DNA from 4 places in the Chryseobacterium amylolyticum genome. Region 1 is predicted to be linked to each of the others. Evidence: riboswitches for the same ligand, from Rfam matches in the RefSeq annotation. Region 1 holds a riboswitch; each other region holds the start of a gene.
The links. A riboswitch is a leader RNA that binds a small molecule or an ion and turns the genes downstream of it on or off. The one in region 1 is predicted to bind cobalamin.
Positions count from the first base shown of each region.

Region 2: it holds a riboswitch for cobalamin, as region 1 does, so the genes downstream of both, metE (5-methyltetrahydropteroyltriglutamate--homocysteine S-methyltransferase) here and ACR1PO_RS11260 (TonB-dependent receptor) in region 1, are expected to answer to the same signal.
Region 3: it holds a riboswitch for cobalamin, as region 1 does, so the genes downstream of both, ACR1PO_RS22135 (TonB-dependent receptor plug domain-containing protein) here and ACR1PO_RS11260 (TonB-dependent receptor) in region 1, are expected to answer to the same signal.
Region 4: it holds a riboswitch for cobalamin, as region 1 does, so the genes downstream of both, ACR1PO_RS04640 (acyl-CoA thioesterase) here and ACR1PO_RS11260 (TonB-dependent receptor) in region 1, are expected to answer to the same signal.

Region 1 is NZ_JBPCHX010000003.1:564,987-573,104, reverse strand. Features, by position in the region: gene ACR1PO_RS11260 (TonB-dependent receptor) at 1-1,621, opposite strand, end outside; cobalamin riboswitch at 1,732-1,919, opposite strand; gene ACR1PO_RS11255 (transporter) at 2,013-2,960, opposite strand; gene ACR1PO_RS11250 (cytochrome-c peroxidase) at 2,973-4,022, opposite strand; gene ACR1PO_RS11245 (MbnP family protein) at 4,015-4,845, opposite strand; gene ACR1PO_RS11240 (hypothetical protein) at 5,059-5,427, opposite strand; gene ACR1PO_RS11235 (superoxide dismutase) at 5,432-6,106, opposite strand; gene ACR1PO_RS11230 (SCO family protein) at 6,292-6,969, opposite strand; gene ACR1PO_RS11225 (YHS domain-containing protein) at 6,956-7,231, opposite strand; gene ACR1PO_RS11220 (hypothetical protein) at 7,459-7,821, opposite strand.
Region 2 is NZ_JBPCHX010000007.1:211,262-219,379, forward strand. Features, by position in the region: gene ACR1PO_RS19505 (aminotransferase-like domain-containing protein) at 1-224, opposite strand, end outside; gene ACR1PO_RS19510 (GNAT family N-acetyltransferase) at 316-867, shown strand; gene ACR1PO_RS19515 (hypothetical protein) at 964-1,506, shown strand; gene ACR1PO_RS19520 (Lrp/AsnC family transcriptional regulator) at 1,580-2,041, opposite strand; cobalamin riboswitch at 2,237-2,421, shown strand; gene metE (5-methyltetrahydropteroyltriglutamate--homocysteine S-methyltransferase) at 2,594-4,897, shown strand; gene ACR1PO_RS19530 (helix-turn-helix domain-containing protein) at 5,015-5,812, opposite strand; gene ACR1PO_RS19535 (aldehyde dehydrogenase family protein) at 5,921-7,336, opposite strand; gene ACR1PO_RS19540 (DUF1062 domain-containing protein) at 7,825-8,118, shown strand, end outside.
Region 3 is NZ_JBPCHX010000011.1:26,977-35,094, reverse strand. Features, by position in the region: gene ACR1PO_RS22145 (AraC family transcriptional regulator) at 1-1,144, opposite strand, end outside; gene ACR1PO_RS22140 (T9SS type A sorting domain-containing protein) at 1,324-2,613, shown strand; cobalamin riboswitch at 2,749-2,926, shown strand; gene ACR1PO_RS22135 (TonB-dependent receptor plug domain-containing protein) at 2,958-4,784, shown strand; gene ACR1PO_RS22130 (YncE family protein) at 4,805-5,860, shown strand; gene ACR1PO_RS22125 (CCA tRNA nucleotidyltransferase) at 6,018-7,436, opposite strand; gene ACR1PO_RS22120 (nuclear transport factor 2 family protein) at 7,474-7,818, opposite strand; gene ACR1PO_RS22115 (L-threonylcarbamoyladenylate synthase) at 7,923-8,118, opposite strand, start outside.
Region 4 is NZ_JBPCHX010000001.1:1,060,002-1,068,119, reverse strand. Features, by position in the region: gene ACR1PO_RS04650 (XAC2610-related protein) at 105-806, shown strand; gene ACR1PO_RS04645 (HD domain-containing protein) at 808-1,398, shown strand; gene ACR1PO_RS04640 (acyl-CoA thioesterase) at 1,450-1,833, opposite strand; cobalamin riboswitch at 1,948-2,127, opposite strand; gene ACR1PO_RS04635 (hypothetical protein) at 2,162-2,962, opposite strand; gene ACR1PO_RS04630 (ATP-binding cassette domain-containing protein) at 2,993-3,655, opposite strand; gene ACR1PO_RS04625 (endonuclease MutS2) at 4,344-6,491, opposite strand; gene ACR1PO_RS04620 (GNAT family N-acetyltransferase) at 6,617-7,138, shown strand; gene ACR1PO_RS04615 (acyltransferase family protein) at 7,185-8,118, shown strand, end outside.

The DNA of each region.
Region 1 (8,118 bases):
GTACATTCACATCAGCACCAATGATTTCAACCATTCCAAGGTTCATCATCAGCCAGCGGAACATGCTTCCGTTGGGAGCGGCTACAATTTTATCCTGTACTTTATTGTAGTAACCATCAACTTTAGCATAAAAGGTTTTAACGAGACGGTTGCTATAATTCTTCTGATAGGTAAATCCAAGATCATACTGGTTGGTAAATTCCGGCTTCAGGTAAGTGTTTCCGATATTGGTATAATAGAGATCATTGAAGGTTGGAAGCCGGAAAATCCGTTTATAGAATGCTCTGAGTGTCAGTTCCGGGATGATCTCCGGCTGATAGCTCATAAATACGGCTGGCGTCCACTCCCTGGCATCTCCCGGTCTTTTGTTTTTCCTTACTTCTTCAAATGTAAAAGTTCCTAAAAGGCTTCCCAGAATTTTGAACCTGTTCCACTGATAGGTTGTTGCCAACGCTACCAATGTGGTATAGCGCGTAGGATATGAAAAATTATCCAGATTGGCATCCAGATTATTGTACTGAAAATCCCCGCTCAGACTGACATCCCAGTTGGGTGTGATTGAATAGATATTGGATGAGGAAATATAAAACTCCCGTTGAATATAAGTGTTATCGGTATGAATGACAGACTGTGAGCGAACCGTATCCATAAAATGGGTATAATCGTATGCGAATTTTGCTTTCAGCTGTGTTTCAAATTTCGGGAACAGCTTTTTTCTCAGCTTGGCCTGTACAAAATAATTTTCATCAGAAAGTCTCGCTCCTCTTCCTCCAAAACGTCCGTTGACTATAGGTGCCGGCATTCCGCGGTCTGAAATATACCCATACCCTCTGATATTCCAGCTTCCGTTATTTAAAATTCCATTTAAAGAAGTTTCAAAACGTTTTGCCTTGATATCTGAGTCCTGTCTCCTGGCAATGGTATCATAAGCCTGCTGCCCGTCAGGATATTTCTTGGCATACCGAAATCTGTAAATTCCGTCACTCTGCATAAATTCTCCACTGAAGCTGGCAGAAACCCTTTCTGAAATCTTCTGCTCCAAACGGAATGACGGATTGAAAAGGTCTATGGAAGCACTTTTTGCTCTTATTGTAAGATTCGTTTTTCTTGTTCCTTTAAAAACAGGCGTTTTAGGCTGTAAATAAATAGACCCTGAAGAACCGAAATCTTTTGCCGGCTGAAAAATCTCACTTTTCTGACCGTTGTACAATGATATCTCTTCAAGATCATCCAAAGAGTATCTTCCGAGATCAACCAGTCCGTTCTGGGCATTTCCCAACTGAATCCCGTCATAAAAAACCCCTACATGCTGGCTTCCCATGCTTCGGATATTAATGGTTTTCAAACCACCCAATCCACCATAATCTTTAATCTGGACACCCGAAAAATACCGCAGCGCATCTGCTACAGAATGACTGTTCAGTCTTTCCAGCTGTTCGCCCTGTAAAGTTTGTGCAGGAAGGATTTCTTTGAAATTCTTTTTATAAAGGTTGATTCCTTTAATGGTTTCTTCCTGAAGACTGTCTTTTTTTCTGGTTTGGGAAAGCACAAGATGGGATGTTAACACCAGTATAGTGAAAACAGCTTTATAAATTGCAGAAGTAGTTAGTTTTGCCACCATTAGCTCATTTAGGGATAATGATGACGCTAATGGATATAAGAATACAAGGATAAAGCACAGCGGTCACTGCACAGAATCATTGATGTCCTAAGCTTTATTCCACGAAAGCGTCAAACGATTATTTTCTGGCAGGTCTTCTGACTTACTCCATTTTTGAAATCCTTCCCATTCCTGAAAACAGTGGATATTTTTCTTCAAAAACTTTGGTGCGGAGCTTACAGCAGCGGGTCTGTTCCGGATTTTCACCGGATTCCCTTTTAAGAGCTTTTTACGGCTCACCAAATTCCGGCAAAGATAAATAATTATTCCTAATACCCAACTAAAATCATGATTTATAAACAATTAAAGCTCCCGAAGGAGCTTTAACATGATTTCAACGAGGGTTTTCTTTTTAAATTCCAATATTCAGGAAAATACTGAATCTTGATTTGGCTTCAATATCTCCTCCCGCCAGATGAGTATACATCGGAAGCATGACTTCACTTCCCAGGCTCAGCTTTTTATAGGAAGCTTCAAAGCCTAATTTTCCGTACAAAGCACTTCCTGCTGTATTGGGCAAGGCTTCATCAAACTGTTTATTCTGTGCATACACTTCACCCTGCACTCCGGTTTTTACAGAAAAGATCGACTTTTCGTTTCCTGCAACCTGATAAAAACCTGTTGCGGCATAGTTCCATTGGTTTCCGAAACGGTAATTTTTCTTGTTCTCTGTTTTGATCGTATAGTCTGTATTGACCAATACTGCGACCTTATTCTTTTGAAATTTATAATTCAAAGCAGCCTGATAATCCCAGCTTCCGGTTCCCAGCTGAAAACTTGGATTGACACCGGATGCTCCTTTTTCATCAAATTTTCCCAGAGGAATTTTCACGCCTAAACCTCCGCTCAGGTGATGGAAATTATCTTTAGAATTCATCAGCTGGTAAATTCCCATCAGATTCATATCCCCTACTCCATTGATTTTGATATCTCCCTGCATGGTCCGTTTTTCATGGAAATGGAAGGGCAGACTTGCATAAACACTTAGTTTTTTAGTCAGTGGAACTTTCCCCCAAAGCTGTAAAGTATTGAAATACTGATCCTGCGTAAGGTCTTTTACAAATAAATTTTCTTTGGCTTTGTAATGTTGTGCAAAGTATTTGATTCCGATAAACTGTGGATTCAGCAAAGATTCAAAACCGGAAGAACCGTTTCCTGCTGCACAACCGCACGCATCACAATCATCATCAAAATCGAATCTGCTAAAAGTTTCCGGAGCAATATAAGCGCTGTCTCTTATGGCCTTCGCCTGATACTGATTCAACAGGATCAAACTTAGTATCATTATAATCTTCTTCATGTCTTCTGTAATTTATTCTGCAAATTTTGGATTGGAGATAAAACTTTTATCTGATAATGTTTTCAGGAACGCAATGATGGATTGTTTTTCCTGGCTGTTCATGGCAATTCCAACATGCCCGTTCTGTTTCAGCTGGGGATCAAGATTGGGATTATCTTCCACCTGATCTGAATAGAAATTGAGTACTGCCTCTAAGGTGTAAAATCTTCCGTCATGCATATAAGGAGCAGTATATTCCACATTCCTTAAGCTGGGGACACGGAATTTCATCCAGTCTGTCTGATTAAGGGTAACCCTGTAACGTCCGGCATCTTTGAATTCTGTATTGTAATACATTCCTGTATTTCGAAAACTTTCATCAGTAAACAGTTCTCCGCTATGGCATGAAGCGCATTTCTGTCTGAACAATACCATTCCCTGAGATTCTGCCGAAGTAAGCTGCTCTTTTCCCTGTCTGAATCTGTCATATTTTGAATCCGCAGAGATTAAAGAAGCCATAAACTGTGATAATGCTTTTAAAATTCTTTCGCCGGTAATGGTTTCATCTCCATAAGCTTCTCGGAACAGTTTTTTATATTTCTGATCATCTTTTATTTTCGAAATCGCTTCCGGTATAGAGCTGTCCATTTCATTCACATCTGTAATCGGGCTGATGGGCTGTTCATTCAGATTATGAATCACACCGTCCCACATATATCTTTTCAAAAAAGCCATATTCTGAATGGCTGGCGCATTCCGGATTCCTATTCTGTCATCCACGCCATGGCTTACGGTATGGCCGTGATGAGTAAAAGCATTTTCCTGGATATGGCAGAAACCGCATGAAATGGTATTATTCCTGGACAGCCTGCCTTCATAGAATAATTTTCGTCCCAGCTCCACTCCGTTTTTTGTCACCGGATTGGCTGATTGATCGAAAGTCATTTCCGGGAAATAAGACGGAAACTGCAGATTGTAGGCTTCGTCCTTTTCCAGCGGTTGTATCACCTCATCAGAACATGAAATAAAGCTTAATACGAATACAAGCAGCACCAGTATTGTTTTGATAAAAAAATTAATCATTGTGAACGTGGTCTACTTTGAACATTTTTGTAAGATTATTGGTAACGTCTACCAAATGCTGGTTGGAACCCATCAGCATGTCATTGGCTGTGGTAAGAGTAAGGGGTTTGTCTCCGCTCAGAAACTGGTTCAGATCCGCAAGAATATGAACTGAAGGACGAATTTGTCCTGTTACTCTGGCTGTTGTTGGAAAGTTTAATGTGATTTCACGGTAAAGATCCGGAGTATTATTGGCTGTGGTATTCCCCATATTTCCGGTATGATTCATGAATTCTTTTGATGCAGCATCTGTTCCATATTTCCCTTCCAGTTTTACAAAAACATATCCTGCTGCCCATGACCAGGACATTCCTTTCTGCTTGGCCTTCGTCCAGAATTCAGCCTGTCCGTCCTGTCCTAATAAATAGGCTTTCTGACTGATCCCTAAACCGAATCTTATTTTTTTATAATTGTTTTTCGGAATGCCATCCAGATTAAGGTAGATAATTCCGGCTACGGCATCTGCCTGATCGACAATAAATGCACCTTTATCAGGATTGTTTTCATTGTATTTAAATTCATTTCCATTTTCATCTATCAATGCGATATTACTGATGACGTATTTCAGAGCAGAAAAATTATGTTTCTGACCGTTGGAAGAAGTCTGAACGGTCTGATTCAGGACAATGTCTCCTACGTTATTAAATCCGTTTTCAAACTTGATCTGAAGTTTTCCTGGCGCAGTATCCTGTGGGTTATCATCATCTCTGCTGTTTTCGCACGCTGTAAAAGAGAATAAAATAAAGGCAATACAGAATAGTGATAAAAATTGAGAAATTTTCATTGTTGATTTTTTAAGTTGAATGCAATTTTGAATGTGTTATTTTGAATGTGAAAAACATTCTTTTTACCGTAAAAGACACAGAAGTTTTTACACTTAAATTTTTTAAGTGATAAGCCGTATGTATGATAAGAACACTTAAGCTTTTAAAAATCAAAGATTTTTAATTTAAATAAGCTTTTGTGGCTTTTGTGGTTGAATAGTGATAGTTTTAACTTAAAAAACCGGTGGTTTGAAAATATGGGTCAGAAACAGAAAAGAATAGGCTGTTTCGTAAGTGAAGTTGAAATTGAAAAACGGTCGTCTTTCCGTAGCATTAATCGCTGTAGTTTCAGGAAGGATATAAATATCAAGAATTTTCTGTCCTGAGTTTTTGAGTTTCTGAAAAGGGGAAGATTCTGAATCATTAGCTTTGGCCAATTCTTTACTCAGGTAACATTTTCCATTACAGTGAATCTCGGGTCTGTTTTTATTAATACAGAGAACCTTAACGATATAATCATAATTTACAGCATACTCTACCACAGGCACTAAAGGCCTTAGCACCATATAAAAAGTAAAAAGTATGCTGTAAAACAATTTCATGAGTTTATTTCTTACTTATCGCTTCGTCATATCTTCTGCTGATTTCTTTCCAGTTGGTAACATTCCAGATTGCGGTAAGATAATCTGCTCTTTTATTCTGATATTTTAAATAATAAGCATGTTCCCAGACATCAATTCCGAAGATAGGAGTTCCTTTTTCTTCTACAACATCCATCAGAGGATTATCCTGATTTGGAGTTGAGGAAACGAATAGTTTTCCGTTTTTATCTACAGAAAGCCACGCCCAACCGGAACCGAAACGGTCTGCTCCTGCCTTAGACATTTTTTCTTTAAAAGCATCCATACTTCCGAAAGTTTCATTGATTGCTTTTGCCAATTTTGCAGAAGGCTGGGTGTTTTTCTGAGGGGTAAGAACCGTCCAGAACAATTCATGATTGTAATGTCCTCCGGCATTATTTCTTACTGCAGCAGGCAGTTTTGATACATTGGAAAGAATCTGAAACAACGTTTCTTTTTCCTGTGGAGTGCCTGCAATGGCTTTATTCAAATTGGCTGCATAAGCTGCACCATGTTTTGAATAATGAATTTCCATCGTTTGGGCATCAATATTTCCTTCCAGAGCATTATAAGCATACGGCAGAGGAGTCTGCTTAAACTGAGCCAGTACAAACTGAGCCGCGAAAACTGCACTTAAGGCAGCTATTTTCATAATCTTCATAACGTTTTTGTTTATGGTTGAACAATGTTTTCTATTAGCTGAAGATGGGAGATGGAGGCTGGAAGTAATGAATGCGGTAACATAATTTCTTCAGCTTCTATTTACCTTTACAGCCATCTCAAAAATCGCCAGAGCTGCATCGTCCGGAATAACTTCCAGCTTCAAACATCCAGCTTCCCTCTTCTCTATTTCAATAATTTCTTAATATCCTCAATCAGAATTTCCCTGTCGGGATGATATTTTCCTGTGAGCACAGGAGTTTTACCTTCCGGATCTCCGTAATTCAATCCTGAATAATAAAGGATCGGCATATTTTCTTTATTATATCTGCAGCGGATATTTCCGTCCTGATCTACCAGAGCGATCATTCCACTGTGGTTCAGGCTTTCTCCTTCATCTTCTTTATCGCCAACGTAGATATTAAATTTATCCGCAAGATCACCAATATAGGTACGGTCTCCGGTCAGGAAATGCCAGTTCGGGGATTTTGCTCCTATTCTTGCAGCATGTTCTTTCAATGCTGCAGGGGTATCATTTTCCGGATCAATACTGATAGAGATAATACCGAAATCTGGGTCATTAATCTGGTTTTGGATGGCTTTCATATTGGTATTCATCACCGGGCATATGGTAGGACATTTGCTGTAGAAAAACTCAACAAGATATACTTTTCCCAGCATGTCTTTATTGGTGATTTTTTTACTGTTCTGATCAGTGAGTTCAAAATCCGGAACTTTCATCACAGTGTAAAGATTCTTTTTAAAATAGCCCATTCCTATGCCAATTCCCAGGAAAAGCAATGCAAATAACGCAATAGGAATGATTACCTTACTTTTATTATTAGGCTTCTTATTTTTGGGCATATTTTTCAGGATTTTTTTTGAATTCACCTTTGCAGTACACACTGCAAAAACCGTACGTTTTATTCTTATATACCGCAGTATCTTTTAGAGATCCGGCTGTTTTCATATGGCAGACAGGATCTTCTTCGTTCACGACCTGAACATTTTCTATTTTCTTTCCGGAAGAGTCCATGTGGCTTGCATGCTTTACCTTAGGGGTTTCTTTGGTGCATGACAGCAATGATACCGACAGCACAGCAACCGAAATAACGAGATATTTCATTGTAATGGTAAATTGAGATTAATAATGTTAAAATAAATTATAACACAAAACACAGCTTAAACTTACGGAATGATAAGCCTGATAAACACAAAATTCTTTAAGAACTTATGTATTTTTTACCGCTTACAATCGTTTATTGTATTGTGCAGTGTGTTTTCAATGATTGTATAAGTAAAAGCTTTTTAGAACTTCAACTTACAAACTAAAAGTATAGTTTAAAAATAAAATTAAGCTAACGGAGGATGGAATATCCTTGAAAAGTATTCTGAAGAATGAGAATTAAAGTAGCTTGAATCCAGAACCTCAGTAAGTAATTCTGAGTTCAGCTGTGAGGAAAATGAAAGAATATCATGAGATACAAAGACATCTAACCCGGCCATCTTTATCGTTTGAGAACTATTGGACTGTTTTTCTGTTTTGGCCAGTTCTTTTTCCACATAGCATTTCCCGTTACAGGTTGATTGCGGTACATTTCTGTTCTCACAAAGGTTTTTAACAATATAATCATAGTTCACAGCATAGTTTACCAGTGGCAAAACAGGACGTAATGCAACGGTAAAAATGATGAATATGGAAAGTATTAACCTCAACGATGTATTCTCTGTTACAAATATACTACTTCAAAATTGTTTTATCACAGATTTATGATCAATGTCATTATGGCTATCTACTGTTACCTATAAAAATCACAAAACTGTGCCTGTCACCGGTATAATATTATTCCGAACTTTGAGTGAGACTTAGACCTAAATAAAAATTTAGTTCTTTATATACAATTTAATCTTGTTGATAAAAGCTTTGCTGATGTTTTTGGCAGAGCTTTTTTTATGTTTTGTTGGGTAGACGCAAAGACGCAAGTTTTTTCAATGTTTACTGTTTAAGGCGCA
Region 2 (8,118 bases), on a different contig from region 1:
CAGCCCTGCATCTGTAATTCATCAAATGCTTTAGACGCTGTGATCCGATTGATATTGAATAGTTTTGCTATCTCTCTTGAAGAAGGTAGTTTTTGTCCTGTTTTTAATTTCCCCTGTCTGATAAGGATTAAAATTCCATCTGATAACTGGAGATATACTGCCCGGTTGGAAGCAGGATCAATGGTTATGTGATTCAGCAGACTTTTAATAATTGGACTATCCATTTTATTTGTATTGGATTACAAATATACTCCAATGTGCAGTTAATTTTGCTGCAGTTAAATAATAATCAAAATAAAATTTAACAGAAATAATATGAAATTTAATATTCAGCCTCATTTAGAAACTGAAAAAGTAGATTTATATCCTTTGAAGGAAGAAGATTTTGAAGAAGTGTATGCAGCAGCGGCAGATCCTAAAGTCTGGGAGCAGCATCCCAGTAAAGACCGATGGAAAAAAGATGTATTTAAAGTGTTTTTTGACGGAGCCATTCAAAGTAAAGGCGCATTCCGGGTGGTTGACAAATTCACGGGAAAGATTGTAGGAAGTACCCGCTTTTATGATTATAATCCCAGTGAAAACAGCATCTTTATAGGATATACCTTTTATTCGGTGGATTGCTGGGGTAAGGGAATAAATCCGGTTGTGAAAGCCGCTATGTTAAACTATATTTTTCAGTATGTTGAAAAGGTGTATTTTCAGATTGGAGCTGATAATGTCCGTTCACAAATAGCAATCGGCAGGATTGGAGCAGAGAAAGTAGGTGAAGAGGAAGTAAGCTATTTTGGAGAAAGCTCTTCATTGAATTATATCTATGAAATATCAAAGGAGAAATGGGAAGTTTATTGTAGTTCTGCAAAAAAATAAAATAATTAAAGGGAAATATTATTAAAGTTTTGTAGGACTGAATAATGTAATTTTAATACCTTTAACCTTCAAATCATTAGAATTTTAAATTATTCCATGAAGACGAAATCATTCAGGTTTATTGTAACAATCTTTTTTCTGGCATTAAGTGTAACCGCATTTTCACAGAAAACAGCAGCTTTAAATTCCTTATTAGACAGGAATTCAGAATTTATTTTCCCGCAGACAACCGATAAAATCTCAAAAGCATTGAATGTAAAGCCGGTTTTTTATGAAGATGCCAATGAAGAAAAATATGTGAAATGGCCAATGAAGACAGGGCTTGAAATGTATACCAGTCTGGGAAAGGATAATACAGTTAATGAAATGTTTTTTGTTACTTCAGACGACAGGCCAATAGTAGTAGAAGGGCTTCCTTTCGGTCTTATCATGAACAAAAGTACATTGCAGGATTGTAAAACAAAGTTCAGTAAATACGGTGCGAAGGTACAGAAAATGGGTGCAGGAAGTGAATTCCCCGGAGGGTCAAAACTTGTTTTTAAAAAAGGCAAACATTATGCAACACTGCAGTTCGACAGTAAAAGCCTGTTAAAATCATTAAGTTTAACAACAGGAGTTATAAATCCGGCAGTGAATTAATCAGCCGCAAAAAATACTACACAATCCGTCAAATAATGACGGATTTTTTATTTGTAACGTGAACTTTAAAAAATTATATCATCAATCCATGGTTGTTTTTTACCTCAGCCATCACAAAAGTACTGTGGGTACTTCCTATAGAATCTACGGAGCCCAGTTTATTGAATACGAAATCCTGGTAATGCTTCATATCCCTTACCTGTACTTTCAGAAGAAAATCAAAATCCCCTGAAATATTGTAGCATTCGGCAACTTCTTCTATTTCCAGAATCTCTTTTACAAAATCATAACCGACAGATCTGTCATGAATTTTCAGCTTGATCTGACAGAAAACGGTAAATCCGCGGTTGAGCTTTTCAGCATCGAGAACTGCAGCATATCTTTTAACGAAGCCTTCCTGTTCAAGCCTTTTTATTCTTTCAAAAACCGGAGAAGCAGAGAGGTTTACCTCTTTTGCAAGTTCTTTTACGGTCAGTTTGGCATTTTTCTGGAGCAGCCTGAGCAGCTGTAAATCCTTATCATCGAGTTGTTCCACAGAATATTATTCTTTAAAATTATAAAAACGGTCAAAGATACAGGATAATATGCTTTCAATTGTTATTCATACAGTTTTATTTGCTTAATTATTGCATTTTGACTGAATTTTTATTCTGTATTGTTAATTTTACCCAAAATTAAAAACTTTTACAGAAAGCAGCTGCTGAAAGTAAAAGTACAGTTCTTTAGAGATACTTCATCAAACAGAAAAGGTTTTACTTAACGTAGATTAATAGGGAATCGTGTGCAAATCACGAGCTGTCGCGCAACTGTAAGTAACACGCCAAAGGTTTCTGTCCTTGCATATCCACTGCCAAAGCGGGAAGGATGACAGAAACTGTTACAAGTCAGGAGACCTGCCTTTACTGGATTGACAGTGCTTTCGCGGTCTGAAGCTTTGGGTCATACAGATGATATATCAGATAAGTACGTTTTCTCCTGTGAAAACTGTAGGGTCTGCTATGCCATTTTCCCCGGAATTTCTATTCGTTAAGCATTAAGAAGCATTTAAAAAGACTTCACATCAAGTTTTAATATAAAAGTTTAAAAAATGCAAACTCACATTCTGGGCTATCCGCGTATTGGTAGCAAAAGAGAACTCAAAAAAGCCTGCGAGCAGTATTGGTCAGGTAAAATCCTTCCGGAAGAACTTCTGAATACAGGCAGAAATATCTGTAACCAAAACTGGAATATTCAGAAAGAAGCAGGAATAGATCTTATTCCGTGTAATGATTTTTCATACTATGATCAGGTTCTGGATATGAGCCTTGTGGTGGGGGCAATACCGTCCCGCTACCATGAAGTGGTTCTTAAAAAGAATAACTCTGAGCTGGATCTTTATTTTGCCATGGCAAGAGGATATCAGAAAGAAGGACTGGATATCACAGCAATGGAAATGACCAAATGGTTCGATACCAATTACCATTATATTGTTCCCGAATTTTATAAAAACCAGCAGTTTAAACTGAGCTCAGATAAAATTTTCAATGAATTTGCAGGAGCAAAGCAGGCTGGGATCAATGCCAAACCGGTTATTATCGGGCTGGTTTCTTATCTGTTATTGGGAAAAGAAAAAGAAGAAGGATTTGATAAGCTGGATCTGGCCGGAAACCTTCTTCATGTATACTCGGAAATTTTAACCAAACTTCAGGATCAGGGCGCAGAATGGATTCAGTTTGATGAACCTTTTTTGGCATTGGATTTAAATGAGAAGGCAAAAGAAACATATCATTTTGTATATGCTGAAATAAGGAAACGTTTCCCAAAACTGAAATTTATTATTGCCACTTATTTTGAAGGATTAAAAGATAATGCATCACTGGCTGCTTCACTTCCTGTGAATGTGCTGCACGTAGATCTTGTAAGAAATCCTGAACAGCTGGATGATATACTGTACATTATTCCTGAAAGTGTAAGCCTGTCATTAGGGGTGGTTGACGGAAGAAATATCTGGAAAAATGATTATCAAAAGTCATTGTCTCTGATAAAAAAAGCAGTGAATCAATTAGGCTCTGAAAGAGTTTTGATCGCACCATCTTGCTCATTGCTGCATTCCCCTTGTGATCTTGATTTTGAAACCAATCTTAATCCTGAAATTAAAAACTGGCTGGCTTTTGCCAAACAGAAAGTAACGGAAGTAGTAACGCTTAAAGAGCTGGTATCGGAAACAGAAATTGATCAGATTCTTGAAGCTTTTGAAGAAAATAAAAAAGCAGTTGAAAGCAGAAGAACTTCTTCTCTTATTCATAATGATCAGGTAAAGCAGAGAGCTAATGCTGTAACAGAAAAGGATACGCAAAGAATTAATATCTTCAGAATCCGTAAAGAACAACAGCAAAAAGCATTACAGCTTCCTTTATTCCCGACAACAACTATCGGGTCGTTTCCGCAGACTGCAGAAGTAAGAAGCTGGAGAGCAAAATTCAAAAAAGGAGAACTGACAGCAGAACAGTATGACAGGCTGCTGAAAGAAGAAACGCAAAGAACAATCCGCTGGCAGGAAGACATCGGAATTGATGTACTGGTTCACGGAGAATTTGAGCGCAATGACATGGTAGAGTATTTCGGAGAACGGCTGGAAGGATTTGTATTCACTAAAAACGGCTGGGTACAGAGTTACGGAAGCCGTTGCGTAAAGCCTCCTGTAATCTTCGGTGATGTTTCCCGCCCAACTCCGATGACGGTTTACTGGTCTCAGTATGCACAATCCCAGACTGAGAAATGGGTGAAAGGAATGCTTACAGGTCCTGTTACGATTTTACAATGGTCTTTTGTACGTGATGATCAGCCACGTTCGGAAACATGCAGGCAGATTGCATTGGCGATCCGTGATGAAGTGGTGGATCTGGAAAAAGCAGGGATCAGAATTATTCAGATTGATGAACCTGCGATAAGAGAAGGCCTTCCGTTAAGAAAAACCGAGTGGCAGAATTACCTGAAATGGGCAGTGGAAGCCTTCAGAATTTCAGCAAGCGGAGTAGAGGATGCTACCCAGATCCATACACATATGTGCTATTCGGAGTTCAATGACATTATTGAAAATATTGCTGATATGGATGCAGACGTAATTACGATAGAATGTTCCCGTTCCCAGATGGAGCTTCTGAATGCTTTTGCAGACTTTAAATATCCGAATGAAATCGGCCCCGGGGTATACGATATCCATTCACCAAGGGTTCCGTCAAAAGAAGAAATGATTGAGCTGCTGAGAAAAGCCCAGAATGTAATTCCTGCCGGCCAGCTTTGGGTAAATCCTGACTGCGGGCTTAAAACAAGACATTGGGAAGAAACCGAAAAAGCTCTGATAGCAATGGTAGCTGCTGCTAAAGAAGCTTCTGTGGAATATGCACTTTAAAAAACTTTACAATAATTAGATTCAATTATTCAGATCGTGTCGTGATTTTCATGACACGATCTGATATTTTAAAGAGTTAAAACATGGATAACTGCAATAGCCTGCTCACTTTTTATTCTATTTTGCCTGTAATGAGCTTGGAGGATAACCAAACTGTTTTTTAAAGGCAAAAGAGAAATGGGATAGATTTTCAAACCCCAGATCCAGATAAACATCAGAAACCGATCTTCCTTTTTGGGTTAGCAGAAAATGGGCTTCCTTTAATCTCCGGTGCTGTAACCATTGTCTCGGTGGAATACCGAATATTTTCTGAAAATCTCTTTTAAAGGCAGATAAACTTCTTCCCGTTAAATAGGCAAAATGCTCTACATTGACATTGAAGTGAAAATTTTTATTCATAAAAGATTCGATATCAATTTTATGAGGTTCTGAGAAATCAAATAAAATATCCTTAAGACCGGGGTCGTAGTTCAGCATCAGAAGTAACGCTTCTTTTTGTTTGAGACGCAGAAGTTCTTGAGATGAAGGTAATTCCTCGTAGGCAAGCAATGAATACATAAAAGAAGTTAATGCCTTCTGATTGGGTTTTATATAGGCGGGTACATTTTCTTTCTTCTCTGCCTGATATCCGTACTCACGGCTGAAATCCCGTAAGATAGCTTCATCAAAATAAATGGTTACAGTTTTGATTTCGCCATCTTTAGGAGGATATTTTGCAAACTTCACCAAACGGTTTTTTCTTGCAGAATAAAGCTCACCTTCTTTGAATATCGTTTTGGTGATCCCGTCATTCAGCTCCATTTCCCCGGAAAGAACAAGTCCCAGGCTGTGAATCCGCGCAAACTGTTCTCCTTCCCTGAATTCTGTAAAATGACAGGAGTAATTGATGGGAAAAGGAATATTATTTTCACTCATGGCTCGAATGTTATTTCTTGATCTGTTGTTTTTTCAAACTTACAAAACTTTTTAGCATCATCACAGCAAAATGCTCTTAGAACATTGTACTGTGATGAATATAATTTTTTATACAATAACAGCCTTTGGCTCCAGATAAGCTTCCAGCCCGAATACACCATATTCACGTCCTATCCCGCTTTGTTTAAAGCCGCCGAAAGGAGCATAAGGATCATGTGAAAAACCGTTGATACATATTCTACCGGCATCAATCCGTGCGGCTACACGTTCAGCATGCTCCTGATCAGAAGAGCTGATATAAGCTGCCAGACCATAATGAGTGTCATTGGCAATCGCAATGGCTTCCTCTTCATCAGCATAAGGAATAATGGATAATACAGGTCCGAAGATTTCTTCCTGGGCAATACGCATATCATTACGTACGTTGGTAAAGATGGTTGCCTTTACAAAGTTACCGTCTTCAAGACCTTGCGGCTTACCTTCACCACCTGCCAGCAGAGTTGCGCCTTCTTCCTGCCCCAGCCGGATATAACTTTGTACGCGTTCAAATTGTCTGACACTTACCATAGGGCCTACAAGAGTGTCCTCTTCGTCAGGATTTCCCACCTTTACCTGTTCTGCAGCTTTTTTAGCGAGTTTATTTACCTCATCCAGCCGGTTTTGGGGAACAAGCAGCCGGGTAGGGGCAATACATGCCTGCCCGTTGTTCATATAAGCTCCGAAAACAGCCATAGGAATAGCCTTATCAAGATCAGCGTCTTCAAGAATGATATTGGGAGACTTCCCGCCAAGTTCTAAGGTTACCCTTTTCATCGTATCTACAGCCCCTTTGGCAATCGCTTTTCCGGTCAATGTAGATCCGGTGAAGGATATTTTAGCGATATCAGGATGCTGAGTAATTTCTGCTCCTACTACGTTTCCTAATCCGTTAACTATATTGAATACTCCTTCAGGCAAGCCCGCTTCATGAAAACATTCAGTAAGCAGCTGGGTCTGGGCAGCACTCATTTCACTGGGTTTGATAACGGCGGTACATCCGGCAGCAATAGCGGTTGCGAGTTTGTTGCAGATAAAGCTGTTGCTGGCATTCCATGGTGTGATGATTCCTACTACACCCAGAGATTCAAAACGTACTTTAGAATATCCGGCTGTTCTTTCGAAACTATAAGATTCTAAGGTCTTGATCGTAGTTGTAAAGGCAGAAATTGCATTCTGAACGCTCATTCTGCAAAACTGTAATGTTCCTCCGTATTCATTGACCATGACGGAAACTAGTTCATCTTCCCGTTTGCTTACCGCTTCATGCAGCTTTTTAAGAAAACCAATGCGTTCTTCTTTTGTTGTTTTTGAAAATGTCTTAAAAGCTTTTTTCGCTGCTGCGATGGCCATTCGGGTGTCTTCCTCATTTCCCAAAATTACTTCGCCTGTTTTTTGATTGGTAACTGGACTTATAAGATCAAAAGTTTCTGTTCCGCTCGGCGTAACAAATTCGCCGTTGATGTAAATTTTATTAATCTGATTCATTTTGATGATTTTAATACCACAAAGTTCGTCAGAAACGGAAAAGACAGGTTTGTTGTATGGTTCAATTTTTGTTTGTTGTATGGTTCAATTTTTCCCGCAAATGGGGTGCAAATTTACTTACCTGGAATTAAATGTAAAAACTCACTGTTCTTCAATAAAATTAACTACTTTTATCATAACCAAGTAAACAACTTGTTTTGAGAACAACTCTTAAACTTATTATCGCTTAGTATCAGTCTCAATAACCACAGGCTGATCGTTCTTTCGTTTGGGTAATTCTACCTGAACAGGTTTTCATTTTATCATATTATTTATTGCAGTGCCTGTAAAAGCAACTGTGTCTGTATTTTGTCTGTAACAATGACGAAACTTACAGCAAACTAATCTTAAAAGAGTCTTGAGTAAAATCAGATGCATATCAACTTTACTGCAGAGTGTGAATAATATGGAAAAAATCCTACAAAGAATATTAAGCACAACTATAAGTAATGAGTACTATACATATATGGGAGGTAAAAGCGAAAAATACTCCCTTACTAAAAAAGAAATGCAATCATTGTAACAGCTACAGATTTCAATGCAGCGATAAATTCAGACTGAATGCTCAAAAAAAGAATATTGATATATGGTTAATTTACCGGTGTATACAATGCAATAATACCTACAATATAACTGTATTTTCAAGAATCAGGACAGAAGCTATCAGTAAAGATTTGTTTGATAAATTGTCAGAAAATAATTTGGAAACAGTTTGGACATATGCATTTTCACTGGAAACAATA
Region 3 (8,118 bases), on a different contig from region 1:
TTTTAATACTTAAAAAATAAGCGAATAGTCCCAAGATTATCAAAGACAAAATGAGTGCTAACGACCAGAAGGATTTAACAAACATCAGCTTTTGAAATTCAATATTTTTATTCTGACTGGTTTCCACAAGTTTTACAAGATACCGTATTCCTTCCCTGGAACTGGCATCTGTTTTTGTCTTTAGATCATTGCAGAGTTTATTGTACCGGTGGTACTTTGTATCATCATGAAGTGCATAATAGCTGCGGGATAATGACTCATAGATTTTAATTTTTAAATTATTGAAAGGCAGATTTTCAATCAGTGAAAGTCCGGCTTCCAGCTTTTCAACAGACGCTCTGTAATCCTGCTTCAGAAAATAATATTGAGATAGGTTTTCATAGGCAAGACCTAAGAGAAATGGCTGGTTTTTCTGATGCTCAAGATCATCAATAATACTTTTTATAAGAGGTTGATATTCGATAAGTTTATTTTGTTTCAGCAGATAGGAAGAACGGAAAATCCTGTTTTCCAGTTTTAATATTTTATTTTCTTCATTCTGACCGCTGAGGTATTGATTGCTTTTGTCCAGATTTTGCAGCGCTGTGGAATAATCCCGGTTGATCCCTGAGTTCAAAGCCTGAAGCTGATATAGTTTTGCGGTAGTAACTCTTAGAGCCACATCGTTACTTTTAAGAAGTTTCTGATCAGACAGGAGATAACTGATAATTCTCTTAGACTGATTGTATAAACCCAGATTCTGATACTGATCAGCAAGGTTATAATCACCGAAGATCTGCATAAAATAAGAAAGATTATTGTGCAGGTCAGGATCTTCTTTTTGAGCAAAAATATTTACAGATTGTACATAATCACCTTTCATAGCAAAAGCCTGGGAAATAATATTCTGAAGGATCATTTTGTGTTCTGTATTCTGATCACTGACAAGAATTCCCTGAGTATAGCTGATACATTCGTCAGAATTCTGATAGAGTTTCAGAAATGCCTTATCTGCCAGGATAGTAAAGTCAGGACCGGATTGTGCATTGGTGATAATGGAAAAGCCAATGAAAATAACAAGGAGAATTTCTTTGCTATGATCAAATAATTTTTGAATGAATACTGGGTTGTTTGTGTTTTTTTGAATAATTCGGGTAAAATCCATATTCAAAATATTGTTTTCTTATATGTTTGATTATTAATATTTTAAAAATTATATTCTTTTGAAATTCACGAATTATGAAAGTCAATTTCTTTGGGTGTGGTAAATATTATATTAATATTGTTTTCACCAATTAAAAAATCTAAATATAATAAAATATGAAAAATTTTTACAAAATGTCAATGAAAATATTAACAGCTTGCCTTTTTCTGAAATTGGGTATTGTGAAAGCTCAGCTTACTGTAATAGGCCTGGGGAATTATAATGTAGGAGCTGTTTCAGATAATGGAGTAGTAAGCTTGCATACAAGTGCAGGAGCTATATATAAATGGAATGCATCGGGAGGACTTGTACAGATAGGTTCAATATCAAACGGATATCCTGCCGCGGGCAGAACCATAGTTTCGAATGACGGGACCAAGATCTCATCTTCCGTTACAAATGCTGCAACAGGTTTCAATGAAATCTCGACTTATGATGTAGCTACGGGCACATGGGTAAACAGGGGAGGGCTGGTTCCTGCCGGCTGGGATGGCAGTGTAAGTTCTACCTGGGGGATGACAGCTAATGGTAATACAATTGTGGGGCTGGGATTCCTTACGGCAGCTAACGCACATGCTGTGAAATGGGATGAAGTAAACGGAATGGTAGATCTGGGAAGTATTGTTCAGGGACGAAGCTCCAGGGCAAACGCAATCAATGCTTCAGGAACGGTAATTGTCGGATGGCAGGACGAATCAAACGGTACCAGGAGTGGTGCGAAATGGCAGGATGGAGTAGAAAGCTTTATTACAGATAACAATGGAAATAATGTTGGAGAAGCGGGAGGTATTTCCGCAGACGGAAGTACAATCATCGGTTCAGCCAATCCTAATCCCTATGTTTGGAATGCAGTAAGCGGACTTACTTATATTACGCATCCTAATGCATCATTCAGTTTCAAGGGAGGAGCAACAGGAATTTCAGGGGATGGAACTAAAGTTATTGGATATTACAGAGCATTCGGAGCGCCTCCAATGTCTGGCGAGGGTTTTATATGGACCTCTGCCACCGGAAGAGTTAATCTGAATGATTATGCGGTATCCTTAGGAATTGCCACCAATGGAGTAACGATGGGACTTCCTCTGGCTATTTCTCAGGATGGAAAGAAAATTGCCGGAATGGGTGTGAATGCTTCCAATCAAATGGTTGCTTTTTATCTGGATGCATCTGAATATTTATCTGTGAATGATGTGGTAAAAGAAAAAAACAGCATGGGTATTTATCCTAACCCGGTTACTGATATTCTATATTTTAAAGGGACAGGAAAAATAGACAAGGCAGAGATTTATAATTTGGTTGGACAAAGAGTGAAATCATTCAATACTGTAGAAGGACAAATTGATGTTTCATCCTTGTCAAAAGGAGCTTACATTCTGGAATATTCTGTGAAGGGAGAAAAGCAACAGACTTATAAATTTATCAAAAAATAACATATATAAATAGTAAAGTAGTGGGATGAATGGCTGTTTTCAATATTGAAAGCGGCTGTTCTTTTTTGTTTACATACCCAAAAGATAACATTTTTAAGGCGAAGCACGGTTTTTTGTTGAATACACATAAAAAACTATCTTTGCAAAAATTTTGGTTTCCAGTATTTTGGAATGAAAAGGGAATCGGGTGTAACTCCCGGACTGTCCCCGCAACTGTAAATCGCAACACAAGTTTCTGCAAAAAACCACTGTTTAGCAACGGGAAGGGGCAGAATGCGAAAGTCAGGAGACCTGCCAGGATTATAACAAAAAACATATTGCTTTCGGAGGAAAAGTAAAAAGGTATGGATATAAAAAGATCTTTAATACTGCTTTTTTCATCGTATGGTTGTTTTCTTTTTGGCCAAGAGAAAACCATTGACACTATTTATGTTTTCGACAACCAGATGAACAGGGTGAAACTTTTTCATCCCGTAAAAATAATTTCAGCAGAGGATGCTGAGAAGAACTCCAGCAACCTTTCGGAACTTCTGAGATTTCAATCACAGGTATTTATTAAGGAAAATGGCCGTGGCGCTGTTTCTTCACCTTCTTTCAGGGGGACTACCGCCCAGCAGACTGCATTTGTATGGAACGGAATTAATATCAATTCCAATTTTCTCGGACAGGGAGATATCAATAATATCGCATTGTTCGGATATGATCAGATCGGAATAAAAGCCGGCGGCGGAAGTGTTGTCTATGGAAGCGGAGCCATTGGGGGAAGCATTCACCTGAATAATACCCTCGATTTTAATAAAGGTTTCCATGGTTCTTTATTTTCTGAAGTGGCTTCCTTTAATACTTATAATAATTTTGTAAAAGGTTCTTACAGCAATGATAAGTTCAGCTTTAAAGCTTCAGGAAATTACTCCGTAAGTGAAAATGATTATAAGGTAAGTGACCTTAACTATGTCAACAGAAACGGGAATTATTACAATACAACGTTCAATGTAGGGGCATCCTATAGAATTACGAACGATCATAAAATTTCATGGCAGAGCCAGTTTTTTGATTCCTCACAGCATTATCCGGTGTATGAGGAAACAGGGACAAAAACTAAATATAAAACGCAAAGCGTAAGGAGCCTTCTTTCCTGGGACTGGAACAAAACAAAGTTCAGCAACTCTTTTAAGGCTGCCTATACAGAGGAGAATTTCCAGTATTTCGGTTCGTTGACCCAACCTAAATCCAGCAGTGGAACCGGGAAAAATTATATTTTTAAAAATGATTTCAATTATTTCCTGAATTCAAAATGGAATTTTAATCTGATCGGAGAGTTTCAGGTCAATAAAGGAGAAGGATATCAGAACGGAATATCCAGTGTCAGCAGAAATATAGGTTCCGTTTCAGGGCTATTGCGATATTTTGCAACGAAAGACCTGCGTTTTGAAGGTGGATTTAAAAAAGATTTTGTGGAAGATGTGAAATCACCGTTAATGTATTCATTCTCCGGAAAATGGAGCGCTGCAAAATGGTATGATGTGGGCATTAATGTCTCCAAAAATTTCAGATATCCGTCATTTAATGATATTTACTATGAACCGGGCGGAAATAAAGACCTGAGACCGGAAACCTCAACTCAGGTGGATATGACTAATGAGTTCAAAGTAGGAGATTTCAGGCTTAGCCTTTCTCCTTATTATATGAATATTACAGATCTTATTGTATGGCTGCCAACTGCTAAAGGGTACTGGCAGGCTTTTAATGTCAATAAAGCAGAATCTTACGGGCTGGAATCTCAGCTTTCTTTCAGTAAACAGCTTGGAAGTCATAAAATCCATGCAAATGCAGGATATTATTATGCAAAATCTATTGATAAAGAAACAAACATGCAGAGACCTTACGTTCCTATACACAGAGGAACGGTTAATCTGGATTATGAATATGGTTTCTTTAAATTTTTTACCCAGGCATTACTGAACGGGGTTACCTACACCACAAGTGATGAAAAAAGGTCAGAAGCTATAGATCCTTATTTTCTTTTAAATATGGGTGTTTCTGCAACCCTGGCAAAAAAGTATACCTTAGGGTTTAAAGTGAATAATCTAACCAATACATACTATAAAACCGTTTCTTTCAATCCTTTACCGAAAAGAAACTATAGCGTGTATGCAGCAATAAATTTTTAATAATTAAAATTGAATAAATTATGAAAATAACTAAACTTTTAACTGTATTATTTGCAGTGGTACTATTGTTTAATATGTCTTCATGTACAAGTGATTCTGAGGAATTTGAAGTTTCTCCGATCACTTATCAGAACGGATATTTTATCTCTAATGAAGGTAATTATAACAGCCAGGGAGCTAAAGTAACTTTCGTGACGAGAGATTTAAGCCTTAAGCAGGATGATGTATATGGTTATAACAACAATAAAGATATCCTGGGTGATGTTCTTCAGACCATTGGTCTTAACGGAAATAAAGCTTATCTTGTTTTGAATAACTCAAACAAAATTGTTGTAGTAGACCGTTACACATTTAAGAAATTGGGAGTAATCGCACAACAGCTTGATAATCCGAGAGGAATTGCTTTCGCTAATGACTTTATCTATGTTGCTAATACCAATTTCAGTGCACATACTCAAAGTATAACAAAGTATAAAGCTTCGGATTATTCATTTGTAAGCAAAATTAACATGACTGAAGTTTCTGATAAAACGGTAGAAGCGGGAGGAAATATTTTCGTACAAAATGCTTCATCAGGGTATGGAAACAAGATTACTTATATCAATACTTCCAACGACAGCAAAACTGAAATTACCGTTCCGAATGGTCAGATTGGAAACACTGTTTCTTACAAATCCAACGTTTACACAATTGCTTCCACGGCTACAGATTCTTACATCTATAAAATTTCAGGTACAGGAACTCTTACACCGGTAATTACACTGACAGGAATTCCAAGTGCTACCAACCTTCAGATTGATAATGACAAATTATACTTCAGTTCAGGCAATAAAGTGTACACAACAAGTTTAACTGCTCCGACAGTTCCTTCCAGCCCATTATTAACAGCTGCAGATGGAGGTCCTTACTTTACGTTATATGGATTTAATGTTATTGACGGAAGAATTTTTGCTTCAGATGTAAAGGAGTTTACACAAGAAAGCGAAATGGTTGTATACTCAGCAGCTACAGGAAATAAGATTGTTACTGTAAAAACAGGAGGTATTGGGGCTAACGGAACTTTTCTGAACCCATAATAATTTATTACTTCTAAAAATAATTTTTTATTTTTTCATCATTTGTGTTTTTTTCCGGCCGGTTTCTTCGAAACCGGCCGGCTTTGTTTTCATAGTAAGCAAAAAAAATCCGGCGGGATGGAACATCCCGCCGGATTTTTTATATTTTATAACTTGATTATATTGTCAATCCCAGTTTCTCAGCTTCAGCTATCACAAACTTAGTAGCTTCTTCCTTTTCATTGGGAATTTCACCCTCCAGAATGGCTTCTTTTACTTTTTCCTTTAAAATACCGATTTCACGGCCCGGCTTAAGATTGAACATTTCCATAATCTCTTCACCGGTAATAGGCGGCTGGAAGTTTCTTACCTGATCCTTTTCTTCCACTTCTTTGATTTTTACCGCTACATATTCAAAGTTTTTTTTGAACTTCTCCTGTTTCCTGGAGTTTTTTGTGGTAATATCTGCCTTGCAAAGGGTGAAAAGATCTTCCAGATTTTCTCCGGCATCAAATAAAAGTCTTCTTAAAGCAGAATCTGAGGCGTCATCAGTGATCAGAGCAATGGGCCTTGACGAAAGCTTTACCATTTTCTGAACATATTTCATGTCACTTCCCAAAGGCAGTTTCAATCTTTGGAAAAGTGTTTTAACCATTTTTGAGCCTAAAAACTCATGTCCATGGAATGTCCATCCCGTTCCTTCCACAAATTTTTTGGTTGGAGCTTTTCCAATATCATGAAGCAGGGCAGCCCAACGCAGCCAAAGGTTATCTGTATTCACGGAAATATTGTCTACTACTTCCAATGTATGGTAAAAGTTATCCTTATGTGTTTGCCCTTCCACTTCTTCCACACCCTTCAGTTCAATCAGTTCAGGAATAATCAGCTTTAAAAGGCCGGTTTGTTCCATTAATCTAAGACCAACAGAAGGTTTTTCGGAAAGCATGATCTTGTTGAATTCTACCATGATCCTCTCCATAGAAACAATCTTGATTCTTTCCGCTTCCTGCTGGATAGCTTGCAGGGAGTTTTCCTCAATTTTAAAATGTAAAGTAGAAGCAAAACGTACCGCTCTCATCATCCTTAAAGGATCATCAGAATAAGTCTGGGCAGGTTCCAGCGGAGTCCTTAAAATTCCTTTTTCAAGATCATCAATTCCATTAAAAGGGTCGATCAGTTCTCCGAAATTATTTTTGTTTAAAGAGATAGCCATCGCATTGATCGTAAAATCTCTTCTCTTCTGGTCATCCTCCAGACTTCCACCCTCTACTTCAGGCTTGCGGCTGTTTTCTGTATAACTTTCCTTTCTTGCCCCTACAAATTCAAGCTCAAGCTCTTTATATTTAATCATGGCTGTTCCGTAAGTCTTGAATACGGAAACCTTCAATTTCGGATCTATATCCTGAGCTACATTCTGGGCAAGCTCAATACCGCTTTGCTCCGTTACAAAATCTATATCTGTAGAAGCTTTTCTGTTCATCAGAAGGTCACGCACATAACCGCCTACAATGTATACGGACTGGTTATTCCTTTCTGCTGCTTCAGAAATGATTTTAAAAAGTTTTAAATTCTTATTTTGATTAAGATTGATTTTCATTGTTAATAACAGTGTCAATTTCTACCGGTGTCACCCATTAATCATAATGAGCATACATTCTACTAATTTTTCCATCTTCATTAAAAAACATGACTTCCACAGCATGTTTATCCATAATCGACTTATAAAATAATGCTACCGAATCTACTCCCGCCGTGGAATGGATCAGATCAAAATGAAGGTCCGGAAATTTATCCAGTGCCTTTCTCCAGTATTCACGGACAGCTTCTTTTCCTTTTAAAGAACTTTCTTTGCCGCCTGTAGCCATAGCAATCATGGGAGTGGTGATCTCAATGTCATCCGCGTAATGGGACAGAATATCCTCTAAATTGTGAGAATTCCAAATATTGACCCACGTTTGAGCAAATTTTTGATGATCCATAGCAAATAGTTTATGAGTTGAGTTTGCAAAGATAGAATTAAAAAAGAAATCCTGCCAGGATGAACTGACAAGACTCTAAAAATAAACAGGTAATTTCAGAATAGTTATTCTCTCAGAACTTTTATCCTGTTGTCATTCCATATTTTGATTACCGAAGAACCCGAATATTTTGAAACCTTTTCTCTGTCTTCCTCTACAGCATAATCTACAAGGTCTATCATTTTCTGAGAAATATCAGAAAATTTCAATGGACTTTTCTCACCACTGAAGTTGGCTGAAGTAGATACCAAAGGTCTGTTT
Region 4 (8,118 bases), on a different contig from region 1:
TTGATCATCTATCACTTATCATTATAAAGAGCCTGGGATTTTGAGATCGGCATAATGATTCGTATTTTTGTTAGGAAAAGACACTTAATCCATTTACAATTACCATGAATATTTTGAACAGCTATAAACACTTGCCGGTATTTCTTTTATTGGGCCCTTTATGCTTTGGGCAATATCAGTTTGAAATAAAAAATGTATCCAAGAAATATAACGCAATCATCCATGTGGAAAATTGTAATGATGGCCAATGTGGAGGAAAAGGAACGGTAGAATTGTTTGACAATAATAACAGCAAGGTACAGAGTTTTGTTTCTGATAACCTTGTTTTAAATCCGGAACATGGACAAAAATTGATTCCGGGGAAACTGATTCCTCTGGCAAATGACCAGCGTTCAGTCATTATAGATGATTTTAATTTTGACGGAACCGAAGATGTGGCGATAAGAAACGGGAATATGGGAAATTACAGCTCGGCTTCTTATGATGTGTATGTATTCAACAGCACAAGAATGGCATTTGTGAAAAGTGAAGAACTTACAGACCTGGGCTCGAGTGGTTTTGATTTTTTTGAAACAGACGCCAAACGCAAACGTCTTATTTCCTACGGTAAGTCCGGTTGCTGCAGGCTTTTTACAACAGAATATGCTGTCATTCCGAACAAAGGGCTGGACAGGGTGCTTGAAAAAGAGGAAGATATGACCAATGAGGATCAGGTAAGGGTAATAACGAAAGAAAAGATCAATAATAAATGGATTACCAAAACCAAGGTATATCCGGCAGATCAGTATAACAAAAATAAAAAGTAAGATGAAAATTCAGAAAGAAATCGATTTTATCCTGGCAGTGGATGCTCTGAAAAATGTGCAGCGAAGAAATTACAATGCTGACGATTCCCGGAGAGAGAATACAGCAGAGCATTCATGGCAGATCATTATCCTGGCTCAGATCCTTTATCCTTATGCCAAAAACCGTGCAGATATTGATTTACTAAGAGTAATAAGGATGCTTTCCATTCATGACCTGGTTGAAATAGAAGCCGGAGATACTTTTATTTTTGATGAAAAAGCAATGGTAGGAAAGTTTGAAAGAGAAAAGGCATCTGCCCAGAAGATCTTTGGGATTCTGGATGAACCTTTACGTACAGAGTTCTTTAATCTATGGCTTGAGTTTGAGGAAGAAAAGACTCCGGATGCTATTTTCGCCTGCGGGATTGACAGAATCATGCCGTTTATCTTAAATTCCCATACTGCGGGAAAAAGCTGGACTGAAGCAGGAGTCACAGAAAGACAAATCAGAAATATGCTTGAAAATGCGATCAGCAGGGCATCAGATGAAATGGGCGAGGCCTTTGAACTTTTACTGAACAGAAGTTTGGAAACGGAAAAGGTTTTGAAATAATTTCAATGAAAAAATTTCGGGCGGCCAGAGGCCGCCCGAAATTTTTAGTATTTATAGTATCTGAATTGGTTTCTTGAATTCATCAATCGCTACAAAAGTAAAATCACCTACAATAGCTTTTTCTCTTTCGTAGGAATACATCTGCTCCGTGTAAATTTCAACATTTACTTTCATACTGGTTTTTCCTACGTATGAAACCTTCCCGATCAGTTCCACAATAGTTCCGGCAGGAATAGGTTTTTTGAAATCGATTTTGTCACTGCTTACCGTTACCACTCTTTTTCTGGCAAAACGGGTTGCTGTGATAAAAGCTACTTCGTCCATCAGCTGCATAGCCGTACCACCGAAAAGGGTATCGTAATGATTGGTTGTGTTAGGGAAAACCGCTTTAAAGATTCTGGTTTCGGATGCTTCAATTCTTTCTTCTGTAGTCATATATCATTATTAATTAAAGCGAAATGAGAGATATCAAAACAACAGAACAATGACAGGAACTTTGGAAATTCCTGAAACAATTCATCAGATCAATACAACTTCAGATCGCGAAAGTTACATGTTAAGAAAAAGGCAGGTCTCCTGACTTGTAACATCATTTATCTCCTTCCCATGCCTCGCACAGTGGATCTTTGATAAAGACTTCAGTTACTTACAGTTGCGCGACAGTCCGTGATTTTCACACGGTTCCCTTTTAATCTGCAGTGATGCAGAACCAATTTCTGTGATGAATAAGTATTAAAACTTTTCGGATGCAAAAATAATGAATTTATTCCGGATTATGGAAAATAATCTGGCTGATTACCCTTCCTTTCTTGATGGTCCACAGCGTTGTATATCTGCTTTCTCCTGAACCGTTGATCATATAAAGAAAAATATTATCGTTATCAAGGGAAGTTACTCCGACGTTCTCAAAATCCATGGTAGGCTGGAACATGTTTTTGATGGCTTCCCTTACAAAAACAGAACCTCTTCCGGGTTGTTGTACCCTGATTGATTTGATTTCAGTCATCCCTTCGGGAAGATCATTTCCGATTCCCCAGGGTTTTACTTTGTCAATGGTAAGGAGCTTTCCTTCCGCATCTTTTTCCTTTTTACGGTATCCTGCATTGGAAGGATAGATATCAATCACCACTTTGCTTCTTTGGGCAGTAGGGATTTTAGGATCGGAATTGTCGGTGAAAATAAGTGATCTTCCGTTTTTAGATTTGGAAGGGGTATAGGCGGGAAGCTGATCAATATAAGCAATACGCTCTTTATTCACCATTCCTTCTTTATCAAGAGTTTCATAACGCACAAACGGCTTGTCATCATCCTGTTTCTCGGGATATTTGATCCAGATCCATTCTGTTTCTCCCGGAGCAGGCTTTACATAAACAAATACATCACCTTTGCGCATACGGATCTTATCTACAATTTTTCTGTAATTGTCTTTATGAACCCGCACATTGGCATATCCCTCTTCAGCTTTTACCACTCCGAAAGGAACTTTATTCTGCCCCTTTACAAAGGCTAAAGAAAAAATACTGAAAGCAGATAAATAGAATGCTTTGTTTATGAAAGTCATCATGAAAATTTTTTGATCCTTCAAATATATAAATTAAATGCTTTTCGGAAGATAATTATACCGCTGCAGTTCATTTAAATCTTGTAATTGTTTCAGATGGCCGTCTGAAAGCAGATACATAAGTTCAGAAATATCCAGAACATCTTTAAAATTATGGTCAGAAATAATAAATCCTTTATGGGCTGACTCCAGAAGTATATTTTTCTTTAGTTCTTCAGTAACCTTAGGAGAAAGACTATGAAATGGCTCGTCCAGTAAAATAAAATCCGCTTCAGAATAAATAATCATCAGGGTTTCAATGATTCTCTGCTCACCCTTGGAAAGGTTTTTAGGTTTTTCATGAAGAAAAGGTTGTACAAACTCTGAATTAAAAAGTAATTCAGTATTCTTTTGGTTACAAAAAAGGGGAATCAGGTTTTTGATTTTTATATATTGGGGTAGAAACAGCTCCTGTGGCAAATAGGAGATCCGGTTTTTTCTGTCGGAAATGTTTTTCAGAATAGTGTTGTCATATTTTATAAACTGAGTATCGCCATATTCAGTGCCGAAAATAATGTTCATCAATGTTGATTTTCCGCTTCCATTTCTGCCTAATAACCCTATAACCTGCCCTGTTTCGCATCCTATATAAATATCCTGCAGAATTTTCCTTTCATGGAAAGATTTTGTTACACTATCAATATGAAGCTTACTCATAAGAACAGTGTTATAGTTTTTACAAGAAATCCTGATAATATCGTTCCTGTCCAAAGAAAAGTTCTTGAAAATCCTGAATTAGCGTAAAAATAATATTCGCTTTTAAACCTTACTTCGTACATAAAGTAATGAAGAACCGGTAAAATTAAAAGAAAACTTAATCCAAATGTTTCAGTTCTGTAGGGGAGCAGAAAAGAAATAAGTAACGAAAACAGCAAGGTAGGAATGAGGGTTTTTTTATAAAAAATCCAAAGAATAGTAAAGTTTCTGACCATGTTCAATACTTTAAGAATAGGTATCCGATATTTAATATATGGAGGTTGGTTGTTTAAACTTTTATAATCGTTATTTAAACCACAAAAGGCACAAAAGTTTTAAACACTTCAGTTTTTTCAGAACCAGACCTTATGCATAATAAGTACACCTAAGTTTTGTGAAAATCTTTGATTTTCATCTTATGTGAACTTTTCTGCGATATCATTTTAAACTTACTTCAGTGAACTCAAGCATTTAGAATGAACCCTTTTGTGACTTTTGCGGTTTTGTAAAGTTTAAACAACTTTATGAATTCAAATATATTAAAAACCTTTATACAAGAGAAAAATTAAAAGATTCATTAAGAAATAAATAAAAAGAGAGAGCACTGAAAAGTGCTCTCTGTATTTGCATACATTAATCCTCAGACTAATTAAATTCTCTCAAGCTCATCCGCGTCAATCGTGGTTTTGAAAGTGCCGTAATTGACGATCACTTTATTACGTGAGATTTTCTCAATGGTACCCACACTGGTGCTTCCTGTAATACGAACACGCTGCCCGACTTTCATCCACACAGCACGGTCGGTTTTACGTTTTTCCTCCAGTTTTTCATTGGTTTCAGCAATTTTTTCAATCACTTCCTCTTTTTTCAGCTGTTGGGTAATTTTTCTCTTAACAACCTGAAGACGTTTGGATTCATCCTTATCGGTACCTAATTTTCTGAATTTTTCCTGTTCAAGGAGCTTTACAAAATCTTTTACAACATCCTTTCTGGATTTTCCTTTGGTATAGCTGTCGATGAATGCCTCAATCTTATTTCCGAACTGAAGTTTACGGTGTTCCTCTTCATACAGCTTCTGGAAATTGAAAAGTTTCTGCTGAAGCTGGTCATTCAGTTTCTGAAGGTTATCACGTTTATCTTCTACAGATTCTTTTCTTTCTGCAAGGTCGGATTTCAGTTTCTCAACCTCAAATTTTTCCTGCTGCAGTTTTACAATCGTTTTATCGAGATTAACAATATCATGTTCTACCTTTTTCTTGGCAGAATGGATGATAAACCTTGGAATTTTATTCTTTTCTGCAACTTCAAAGGTAAATGAACTTCCTGCCTGCCCTACTTCCAGCTTATACATTGGTTCCAAAGTTTCTTCATTGAAGAGCATTGCTGCGTTTTGAGCGTTAGGGAGCTGTTCTATCACCAGTTTGATATTGGTGTAATGGGTGGTGATGATAGCAAAACTCTTTTTGTCATAGAAAAACTCCATGAAACTTTCTGCCAGCGCACCTCCCAGCTCAGGATCAGAACCTGTACCGAATTCATCAATCAGCAAAAGCGTATTGGCATCAGCCTCACGGATGATTCCTGACATTTTTTTCAATCTCGATGAATAGGTCGATAAGTGATTTTCAATGGACTGGTTATCTCCAATATCAGTCATGATTTTCTCAAAGAAAAACATTTCAGACTTTGGATGAACCGGAACCAGGATGCCACTCTGAATCATCAATTGTAATAATCCTACCGTTTTCAGGGTAATCGATTTTCCACCGGCATTCGGACCGGAGATACAGATGATCCTGTTGTGCTCCGTTAAAGTCAGTGTCTGTGGATGAATCGTTTTATTCTCTATTTTGTTTCTTAACCATAAAAGAGGATGATAGGCATCTCTTAATCTCAGCGTTTTATGATGGTTGATTTTTGGAAGAACTCCATTGATCAGTTCACCAAATTTCGCTTTAGCTCTCGTAAGGTCAAGGTCAAAAATATATACCTGATATCTCCATAACTGAGGTTGAAATTCTGCCAGTTCTGCGGTAAGTTTACGGAGAACTTTATCGATCTCTTTTTTCTCTTCCTCTTCACTTTCACGAAGCTTGAAGTAGTGCTTTACAACACTGTCCGGCTGAATGTAAGTAATGGAACCGGTTTTGGAAATTCCTAATGTTCTTCCCGGAACCCTTTTTTTGAATCCTGATTTTACAGCCAAGACCCTCTGGTCATCAATAATGGTTTCCCGTATATCGTCCAGAAAGTCACTCTGACCATATGTGGTAAGCGCGCGGTTGAAGTTTTCCTGGATAGCTTTTTTAGCAAGCTGTATTTCAGTTCTTATCCCTTTCAAAGCTGGGGAAGCTTCATTTTTTACCTCACCAAAACGGTTAAAAACCTTATCTACTTTCTCAATGATCTCTTTTCTGAATTCCAGTACAGAAGCTTCTTCCAATAAAGTAGGAAACGTTTCCGGCATGGTAGGGAAGAACTTCTGCAGTTTTCCGATCTGTTCCGTGATGGTTTTTATTTTGATGAAAGCAGCATTTTCCAGACGGTAGTTCTCAATCAGCATCAATTTCAGCTCACTTTCAATATCTTCATATTCATCAAACGGAATCGCATTTGAACTTTCGAAACTCGACAGGTATTCTGACGTTTTCTTTAATGAAAGTTCTGCCTCGTCTATTTCCATCGGACGAAGTTGAAGAATTTTTTCTCTTGTTTTCGGAGAATACGCAAATGGGGAGATTTCCGCGAGCAATTGCGGAAACTCTAATTCGTCTAAATCTTCTTTATCTATATACACAGTGCAAATTTAGTGAGAATTTTGATTATTACGTATATCTGAGAGATTTACAGAATAAATTAATCGGGATTTAAAGTTTTTACGCTAAAAATAAACCGATAATATTCTTTTATTAAATTTGAAATATGAAACTGGAAACCCAAAGATTATTACTGAGAGATATCAACGAAAGTCATGTTGATGATATTTTGCGAATCCGAAGCAATGAGGTGATCAATCGGTTCGTTATAAGGAAATCTCCTAAAAATAACTACGATGCGCTCCAGTTTATTCTGACGATTAAAGAAAGAACTCAAAATAGCCAAACCATCTATTTGGGAATTTCTTTAAAAGATCAGCCGAATCTTATCGGAACCATCTGTCTCTGGAATTTTTCTGAAGACCGCAAAACAGCAGAAGTTGGCTATGAATTGCTGCCGGAATATCACAGGCAGGGAATTATGTCTGAAGTTTTGAAAGTGGTTTTGGATTTTGGTTTTAATGAATTGAATTTAGAAGAAATTCTGGCTATTACCAATAAATGTAATGAAAATTCAAAAGGGATTCTTTTAAAACATGGTTTTATTGTATGGGAAGGAAAGGAAGATAAAGATTTCCCTGATAATATTATTTTTAGTCTGAAAAGGCTCTCTGCTGGCCATCATTAAAAATCCAAAAGGTTTTCTCTATCTTTATCGCTGATTGAAATTACCTATGAAAAATGAAATAAAATCTTTAACGGGACTTAGAGGAGTTGTCGCATTATGGGTTGCTTTTTTTCATTTTAGTTTTTTCAGGAATGAATTTATTCAGGATATAGTAGGGAAGGGCTATGTAGCTGTTGATATCTTTTTTGTGCTGAGTGCCTTTTTACTAACGGTTTCTTATTCTGAAAAGTTTAGAAATCTGAATTATAAAGTAATAGATGTTTTTTACAAAAAAAGAATCAACAGAATTTATCCTGTTTACATCATATCAGTTGTTTTTATTGTACTGTTTTTAGAAAAAAGCTCTATAGCCGGGTTCCTGATCAATGCCACATTAATACAATGCTTTTTTAATCCCAATTATCTGCTGAATATAGTTTATTGGTCGCTAAGCACAGAATGGATCTGCTATTTGATCTTCCCTTTTATGTTATGGATTATCCTGCGTTATAAGATTCGCAGTGAAATCTTAATTGTATCAAGTCTGATTTTGAGGTGGATGCTTCCCCATCTTCCCGGTCATTTATATATAGGTTCTGAAATTCCACTGAAAGAAGGTGAATCAACAGCATATCTTGATCTTCCATATGGCCTTGTTTCCCTTCTGAGAACGGTTTCTTCCTATTTTCTTGGGATTGGGATTGCCCTTTTAAAGCCATTTAAAACGGAAAAAGAAAATCTCATCATTTATATTATTACTATAATATTTGTCTCTTTGTTGTTTATTGGTAAAGGACCATTGTTTATACCTTTATTATCAGCATTGATGATTAAATGCCTGCATGAAGGAAAACAAAACTATCTGAAGGCATTTCTGGAAACCAAAACAATATATTTTTTAGGCAATATCTCTTATTCGTTGTATATTATCCATTATATGGTGAAGAAGCAGAATTTCGTTATTGTACATAATTATCATCTTAATAATCTGTTATTAATAT